One region of the Massilia luteola genome, then DNA from elsewhere that is predicted to be linked to it. Evidence: predicted binding sites of a transcription regulator. Region 1 holds the regulator's gene; the other holds the start of a gene.
What was found. Region 1 encodes sigma-54, which starts transcription at its own class of promoters, with help from an activator protein. Its sites were predicted from a motif close to TGGCANGNAANCTGCTTT; they were not measured.
Positions count from the first base shown of each region.

Region 1 (4,394 bases):
CGAAGGCCACCAGGTCAAGGTGATCTTCCTCACCGCCAGCACGCACTCGCTCGTCGCGCGCTTTTCCGAGACGCGGCGTAGCCATCCGCTGTCGCACGAACTGCGTCCGGGCGAGAACCCGGCATCGCGCCGCACGCTGATCGAATGCATTTCGGAAGAGCGCGACCGCCTCGGCCAGATCGAAAAGATGGGCCACGTGATCGACACGTCCGAGCTGTCCGCGAACAAGCTGCGCGCCTGGGTCAAGGAGCTGGCCGAGGTCACGTACGCGCCGCTGACGCTGTACTTCGAATCGTTCGCGTTCAAGCGCGGCGTGCCGCTCGACGCCGACTTCGTGTTCGACGTGCGCGCCGTGCCGAATCCGTACTACGACCTCACCTTGCGCCCGCTGAACGGCAAGGACGCACCCGTGATCGCCTTCCTCGACGCGCAGCCGCAGGCGGCCGAACTGCTGTCCGACATCCGCGCCTTCATCGCCAAGTGGCTGCCGTCGTTCAAGAAGGACAACCGCAGCTACCTGACGGTGGCCGTCGGCTGCACGGGCGGGCAGCACCGGTCCGTGTACATGGCGGAGCGCCTCGGGTCTTATTTCGCCGACACGGAACGGGTCGTCGTGAGGCACCGCGAGCAGCCCTGAAGCGGCAGACGTGACGCGTGCGCTGTCGCGGGCACGGGGTGCGCGCCCTACGGTGACTGTCGTGGGCACGATCACGCGTGACACAAGTCCGTAGGGTGGGCAACCTTTGCCCACGCGCAGAGGCAAACGACCGGATCACAGGTCGCGCAGCGGATGCGCGTGCGCCGGCCACACGGGCGCGAAGAACCACGCGACCATCTCCGGCGTGACGTCGGCCAGCAGCGGCGGATTCCAGCGCGGCGCATTGTCCTTGTCGATCACGAGCGCGCGCACGCCCTCCAGCACTTCGCCGTGTTCGAAGGTGCGGCGCACGAGCGAGCGTTCCATGCGCAGGCAGTCGGCCACGCCGAGACTGGCGCCGCGCACGAGCATCTCGCGCGTCACCGACATCATCAGCGGCGAGCGCTGGCGCATCGTGGCCAGCGTCTTTTGCGCGAACGGGTTCGCGTCCGTCTCCAGCGACGCCATCACGGCCGCCACGGAATCCGCGCCGAAGTGGCGGTCGATCGCATCGCGCTGCGCCGCCAGCTCGCCCGTGCCGGCCTGCGCCGCATACGGCGCCGCGAACGCGCGGATCGCGGCGGCCAGTTGCGCGCCCGGCGTCGCGTCGACCAGCGCGCGCAGGGCATCCAGCTGCGCCGACGGCACGAACACGTCGGCCAGCCCCACGTAGATGGCGTCCGCGGCGCCGATGGTCACGCCGGTCACGCCGAGGTAGTGGCCCAGGCGGCCCGGCGCATGCGACAGGAAATGGCTGCCGCCCACGTCCGGAAACAGGCCGATGTTCACCTCGGGCATGGCAATTTTGGAACGCTCCGTCACGATGCGCAGGCCGCAGTCCGGCCCGCCCTGGGCGATGCCCATGCCGCCGCCCATCACGACGCCGTCCATCAGCGCGATATACGGCTTCGGATAAAAATGGATCAGGTGGTTGAGGGCGTATTCCTCGGTGAAGAAATCTTCCAGCAGCGGGCTGCCCGTCCGCGGCGTGGCCCTGCCGGCCTCGTGGAAGAAGCGGATGTCGCCGCCGGCACATAACGCCTTCTCGCTCGTGCTCGTAATGACGACGGCGTCCACGCCGGCATCCCCGCGCCAGGCGAGCAAGGCCGCGGTGAGCGCGCGGACCATGTCCAGCGACAGCGAGTTGAGGGCTTTGGGGCGGTCCAGGGTGATGATGCCGGTGCGGTTGGCGACCCGCGTTTGCACGTGTTCGGTCATGTCTCGTGTTATTGAAGTGTTATTGGAATAAGCAGAACCGCATTCTAACGCGCATGGGTGGCGCATAAAATCGAAAAGGGCGCCGATGCGCCCTTTGTCATTGATGCTGCTGCACGCGTGGCATCACGCGGCGGCGGGTTCTTCCTCTCCCCCTTCGGACATGCGCTTGATGCACGCGTTGTCATGATCCTTGAGCATTTGCTTGTACTTGACGACCTGGCGGTCGAGGCGGTCCATCAGCATGTCGATCGCGGCATATAAATCGTGCGCGGCACTGGCGACATGGACGATCTTGCCTGCGAGACGCAGATTGATCTCGGCTTTCTGGCGTTTTTCTTTCTCGGTGAGATTGTCGATGCAGAGGATGACGTGGGAGTCAATCACTTGATCGAAATGGCGGGTAATGCGTTCAAGCTTGTTCTGTACGTATTCTCGGATTGCTGGGGTTACATCGAGATGATGTCCGCTGATAGTGAGATTCATACACACTCCTTTGAAGATTCGCTGCCGTGCCGTGCGCGCATCCGGGCATGGAGGCAGCGTTGTTGCCAGAGCTTGCTGCAAGAGCTTGCTACTAGAGCTCGCTACAAGGATTTGCGGAGACTGACGGGAGGGATCTTCAGCGCCTCACGGTATTTGGCGACCGTGCGCCGCGCGATAACCATTCCCTGTTCCCCTAGCATCTCCGCGATCTTGCTGTCGGATAAAGGGTTCTTGGGGTCTTCTGCTCCTGTGAGTTGTACGATGAGGGCCCGTATTGCCGTCGACGATGCTTCGCCTCCCGCTTCGGTGGCAACGTGACTCCCGAAGAAATACTTCAACTCGAACATGCCGTGCGGGGTCAGCATGTATTTCTGAGTTGTGACTCGAGAAATTGTGCTCTCGTGTAGACCTAGTGTATCAGCTATCTCACGTAAAACAAGGGGCCGCATTGCGACGGCGCCATGCGAGAAAAAGTTGCGCTGGCGATCCACAATGGCCTGGGCCACGCGCAGGATCGTGTCGAAGCGCTGACGCATATTCTTGATGAGCCACTTGGCTTCCTGCAACTGTGCTCCCAGCTGGGATTCCGATTTCCCCTGCTTCATCAGCGCCGCATACACGCTGTTGACGCGCAGGCGCGGCATCACTTCCGGATTCAGCTGCACGCTCCAGCCGTCCTTGGCGCGGCGCACGATCACGTCCGGCACGACGAAGTCTGACACATCCGACGCGAACGCCGCGCCCGGATGCGGATTGCACTGGCGGATGATGGTCTGGGCTTCGCGCAGGTCTTCGTCGTCGCAGTCCAGCGCCTTTTTCAGCTTGTTGAATTCGCGCTGCGCGAACCACGTCAGGTATTTCTCGACGATGACCAGCGCCATGCGCCGCGTGACGAGCGGCACGCCGGGCATGCGCCGGATCTGCAGGGCCAGGCATTCTGCCGCGCTGCGCGCGCCCACGCCGGGCGGGTCCATGCTCTGCACGAGGGCCAGCGCCATGCGCAGTTCCTCGAACTCGATCTCCAGTTCGGCCGGCAGGCGCGCGTGGATGTCGTCCAGCGGTTCGTCCAGATAACCATTGTCGTCCAGCGCGTCGACGACGAGTTCCACCAGCGCGCAGTCGCGCGCCGCGCAGCACGTCATGCGGACCTGTTCCATCAGGTGCTCGCGCAAGGTGACCGGGCTCGCTTCCAGCTGCGGACGGCCGTCCTCGTCCTCGCCGCCGCTGCCGCTGCTGCGGCCGAATTCGCCCCAGTCCTCGCCGCCTTCGCTGCCGGCGCCTTCGCCGCTGTCGCCGCCGGCATCGGCGCCGCTCTCGCCGCTGCCGTTCTCGGCGGGCGCGCCGCCCTCCGCGCTCGGCCCCTGCGCGGCCGGCGCCTCACCGGCCTGCATCGATGCCGGCGCGCTGTTGATGGCGCCGTCGGCCAGCAGGCGTACGGAGCGGTCGAGCGGATCGTCGAGCCGTTCGAGCAACGGGTTCTCGCTCAGGGCCTGCTCGATTTCCTGGTGCAGCTCGAGAGTCGACAGCTGCAGCAGCCGGATCGACTGCTGGAGTTGCGGCGTCAGTGCAAGGTGCTGTGAAGTCTTGAGTTGCAGCGTCTGTTTCATGACTACATTCGGAAGTGTTCGCCCAGGTAGACGCGCCGCACCGATTCATTGGCGATGATGTCGTCGGGACGGCCGGATGCCAGCACCGCCCCCTGGTTGATGATGTAGGCGCGGTCGCAGATGCCCAGCGTCTCGCGCACATTGTGGTCCGTGATCAGCACGCCGATGCCGCGCTCCTTCAGGAAGCGCACGATACGTTGGATCTCGATGACCGCAATTGGATCCACGCCGGCGAACGGTTCGTCGAGCAGCACGAAGCGCGGATTCGTCGCGAGGGCGCGCGCGATCTCCACGCGCCGCCGTTCCCCGCCCGACAGCGACAGGGCCGGGCTCTCGCGCAGCTTTTCGATCTGCAGCTCGGTCAGCAGCTCGTCGAGGCGTTCGGCGATGCGCGTCTTGGTGAGCGGCTTGCCGTTCTCGCGCTGCAATTCCAGCACGGCGCGGATGTT
Region 1 covers NZ_JAXOFN010000005.1:147,805-152,198, forward strand. The annotation lists gene rapZ (RNase adapter RapZ) at 1-637, shown strand, start outside; gene U9J41_RS08520 (enoyl-CoA hydratase/isomerase family protein) at 773-1,855, opposite strand; gene hpf (ribosome hibernation-promoting factor, HPF/YfiA family) at 1,979-2,338, opposite strand; gene U9J41_RS08530 (RNA polymerase factor sigma-54) at 2,440-3,945, opposite strand; gene lptB (LPS export ABC transporter ATP-binding protein) at 3,948-4,394, opposite strand, start outside.

Region 2 (4,394 bases), on a different contig from region 1:
AGCCGCACCTTCCGCATCGAGACGGGCCAGTCGCCGGCGCGCGCGATCGAGGTGCTGCGCGTGGAAGCGGCGCGCGCCATGATCGAGGGCAGCAACCATTCGATCGACGTGGTGGCGCGCGAGACCGGTTTTTCCGACCCCGAGCGCATGCGCCGTGCCTTTTTGCGCGCCTTCGGCCAGCCGCCCCAGGCCATCAAGCGCGCTGCGCGCGAGCAGGCGTCGACCGGGCTCGCCTGATTTTCCGTCAGTGATCGCGCAATCCGCGCCGGTACTGGATCGCCTCGGCCACGTGGATGGCCTGCGCCGCATCTGACCCGGCCAGGTCGGCGATCGTGCGCGCCACCTTCAGCACGCGGTGGTAGGCGCGCGCCGACCAGTGCAGGTGCTGCATGGCGTCGCCCAGCAGGCGCTCGGCGGCGGCGTCGAGGCGGCAGTGGGTGTCGATCTCGCGCGTCGTGAGCTTCTGGTTGGCCTTGCCCTGGCGTGCCAGCTGGCGCGCGTGCGCGTACGCGACGCGCTCCGCGATGGCGGCGCTCGGCTCGCCGTCGGCCAGCTGCGCCATCGTGTCCGGCGCCATCGCCGCGACGGCAACCTGGATGTCGATGCGGTCGAGCAGGGGGCCGGAGATGCGGTCCTGGTAGCGCTGGACGCCATCCGGTGTGCAGCGGCATTTGCCTGACGGATGGCCCAGCCAGCCGCACGGGCACGGATTCATCGCGGCGATCAACTGGAAATTGGCGGGGAAGTCGGCCTGGCGGGCGGCGCGCGAGATCGTGATGCCGCCCGTTTCCAGCGGTTCGCGCAGCACTTCCAGGACCTTGCGATCGAACTCCGGCAACTCGTCGAGGAACAGCACGCCATGGTGGGCCAGGGAAATTTCGCCCGGGCGCGGCACGGCGCCGCCGCCGACCAGGGCCACGCCGGAGCTCGTATGGTGCGGGTTGCGGAACGGCCGCTTGCGCCAGCGCTCGATGGCGAAGCTGCCGGCCAGCGACTGGAGCGCCGCCGTTTCCAGCGCTTCGTCTTCGCACATCGGCGGCAGCAGGCCGGGGAAGCGGGATGCCAGCATGCTCTTGCCGGCGCCGGGCGGCCCGATCAGCAGCACGGAGTGCAGGCCCGCGGCTGCCACTTCCAGTGCGCGCTTGACCTGTTGCTGGCCCTTGACGTCGGCGAAGTCCGGGTACACGGGCGGATCGTCGGCGGCGGCAGGGCGGTAGCGCGCGAGCCGCGTGTCGTCGGATTTGGCCGCGAAGTGCGCGCACACCTCCAGCAGCGAGCGGGCCGGGTAGATGGCAGCGTCCGTCACGAGGGCGGCTTCGTCCGCGTTCGCCCAAGGCAGCACGAAGGCGCGTGCCGGTTCGTCCGGGTGTGCGTGGCGGCGCAGCATCGCAAAGCTCATCGCCAGCGCCCCGCGCACGGGGCGCAATTCTCCCGACAGCGACAGCTCGCCGGCGAATTCGTAGCCGTCCAGCGCGCCGGCAGGGATCTGCTCCGACGCGGCCAGGATGCCCAGCGCGATCGGCAGGTCGAACCGTCCCGATTCCTTCGGGAGTTCGGCCGGCGCGAGGTTGATGGTGATGCGGCGGCTGGGTACGTCGAAGCCCGAGTTCTGCAGCGCGGCGCGTACGCGGTCTTTCGACTCGCGCACTTCGGCGTCCGCGAGGCCGACGATATTCATGGCCGGCAGGCCGTTGGCCAGGTTGACCTCGACGCTGACGGCGGGCGCTGCCATGCCGGCGAGGGCGCGGCTCCTGAGGACGGCGAGGCTCAATCGGGTTCCTTCAGCGGTGGGCGAGGCCCCATCTTAGGCAAGCGGAGCCGACGCCTGTTGAGAGGGGACAGGCGTGCATACCGAACTTTTTTCGCATGCGCTCTGGTAAGGTAGCGGGTCCGGCCTTCTCCAATCCACGCATGCCCAGACTGATTCTTTCCCTGCTTGCCATCGCGGTCCTGTTCTGCCTGCTGTGCGGACCCGTGACCTGGGTGGCGCTGCGCCTGTGGCGGCGCGGGGACCTGGGCGCGTTCCGGCCGGTGCGCGGCGTCTGGATCGCGCAGGTGGCGCTGGCGTGTGCCTTGATGTTTGCCGCCGACAGTGCCGGGTTGCCCAATCCGGTGGGCTGGATGGTCGCGATCGTGCTTGCGGTCAGCCTGGGTGGGGCTGTCCTGTTCGCCTCGTGGCGGGCGGTGGTGCGGGTGGCGGTGCGGCGGCGATAGGACCGGCGCGGGGGCGGCGCAAGGCCGCCCGCGGTGCTTCAAGCCTTGGTGTCGGCCGCCGCCACCTTGGCTTCCAGTTCGGCCACGCGCAATTCGAGTGCGTCGAGCTTGGCGCGCGTCTTCGCCAGCACTTGCGCCTGGGTATCGAACTCTTCGCGCGTCACGAGGTCCAGCTTCGAAAAGCCCTGGGTCATCATCGCCTTGACGTTGCGCTCGATGTCCTTGGCAGGCGAGTTCTCGAAGACTTCGTTGAGCTTGCCCTGCAAATCATTAAAAAAATTATTCATTTCACACTATTCCTTGAGTCGGTGCGTCGCACCAATGCGGTGCGTATGTACCTGAATTGGTGCGTGCACCGGGACGGCGCACGCGTCCTGGTCTCGTTTGTTTTTTTAAACCAAAAAAGTGGGGGCATAAGGCATGAAAAACAAGGCGATACCTGCCCCGGCAAGGGGTGGCACGCATCCTGCTAATCAACCATAAACCATAACGAGGTCGCGATCCCGGATTGTAAACCGCAACTCAAGAATATGTTCAACTACAAGGGAGTGTCGTATGAAGCGTCGTAACAGCAATTGGCCCCAAGTCGCAATACTGGCTGCAAGTTTGTGGACTCTCGGCATCGGGCTGGCCGCCGCCGAAGAGCAGAAGCCGGACAATGAAGTGAGCTACAACGCGGCGGTGACGAGCGATTATCGCTACCGCGGCATTTCCCAGTCCCGCCTCGACCCCGCGCTGCAGGGCGGCGCCGATTACACGAACAACCCGACGGGTCTGTACGCGGGCACCTGGCTGTCGACCATCAAGTGGACCAAGGACCTGGGCGGCAGCGGCGACGTCGAATGGGACCTGTATGGCGGCAAGCGCGGGAACCTGAGCGCGGACGTCACGTATGACGTCGGCGGCCTGTACTACTTCTACCCGAGCAATGGCCTGCATCCGAACGCCAACACGTTCGAACTGTACGGCCAGCTCGGTTTCGGCCCGGCCTACGTCAAGTACTCGCATTCGCTGACGAACCTGTTCGGCACGGCCGACAGCAAGGGCAGCGGCTACCTGGACATCGGCGCCAACGTCGACGTCAGCAACGGCTTCACGCTGAACCTGCATGCCGGCCGCCAGAACGTGCGCCACAACGGTTCGTTTTCCTACACTGACTACAAGATCGGCGTGACCAAGGACCTGGGCGTCTGCTCGGTGGCCCTGGCCTTCATCAAGGCCGACACCAGTGCCTACCTGAGCCCGTCCGCAGAAAACCTGGGCAAGTCCGCGGCCCTGCTCACTGTGTCAAAAACTTTCTGAAGAGGCAAAAGCATGAAAATGATCACCGCCATCATCAAACCCTTCAAGCTCGACGAGGTGCGTGAAGCCCTCTCGGAAATCAACGTCCAGGGTATCACGGTGACCGAGGTGAAGGGTTTCGGTCGCCAGAAGGGCCATACCGAGCTCTACCGTGGTGCGGAATACGTCGTCGATTTCCTGCCGAAGACGAAGATCGAGGCAGCGGTCGACGACGCCATCGTCGACCAGGTGATCGACACCATTCAGAGCGCCGCGCGCACCGGCAAGATCGGTGACGGCAAAATTTTCGTCTCCAACCTGGAGCAGGTAGTCCGTATCCGTACCGGCGAAACCGGCAACGAAGCGCTGTAAGGGGAATCCGATGATCCATACAATCACAAAACTGATCGCAGGCGTGTCCGTCGCCATGGCGCTGGCCGCATCCGCGCCGGCCCTGGCCCAGGACGCCGCCAAACCTGCCGCCGTGGCCCCGGCCGCGAGCGCACCGGCCGCCGCCGGCCCCGCCGCTGTCGCACCCGCCGCCGATGCGGCACCGGTTGCCGCTGCGCCAGCACCGGCCGCAGCAGCACCGGCCGCCGCAGCACCGGCCGCCGCAGCACCGGCGCCGGCCGCCGCCCCCGTGCCGCAGAAGGGCGACACCGCCTGGATGATGGTGTCGACCCTGCTGGTGATCATGATGACGATCCCGGGCCTGGCCCTGTTCTACGGCGGCCTGGTCCGTTCGAAGAACATGCTGTCCATCCTGCTGCAGGTGTTCATGATCTTCGCCGTCATCATCGTCCTGTGGTGCCTGTACGGGTATTCGCTGGCGTTCACCGAGAACACCGCGTTCATCGGCGGCTTCGACCGCTTGTTCTTGAACGGGATCTGGGATCCGG
Region 2 covers NZ_JAXOFN010000024.1:5,407-9,800, forward strand. The annotation lists gene U9J41_RS21425 (GlxA family transcriptional regulator) at 1-237, shown strand, start outside; gene U9J41_RS21430 (YifB family Mg chelatase-like AAA ATPase) at 245-1,771, opposite strand; gene U9J41_RS21435 (hypothetical protein) at 1,912-2,214, shown strand; gene U9J41_RS21440 (accessory factor UbiK family protein) at 2,253-2,501, opposite strand; gene U9J41_RS21445 (TorF family putative porin) at 2,770-3,516, shown strand; gene U9J41_RS21450 (P-II family nitrogen regulator) at 3,529-3,867, shown strand; gene U9J41_RS21455 (ammonium transporter) at 3,878-4,394, shown strand, end outside.
Region 2: the regulator sigma-54 is predicted to act here: its motif matches at 2,670-2,687, upstream of U9J41_RS21445 (TorF family putative porin).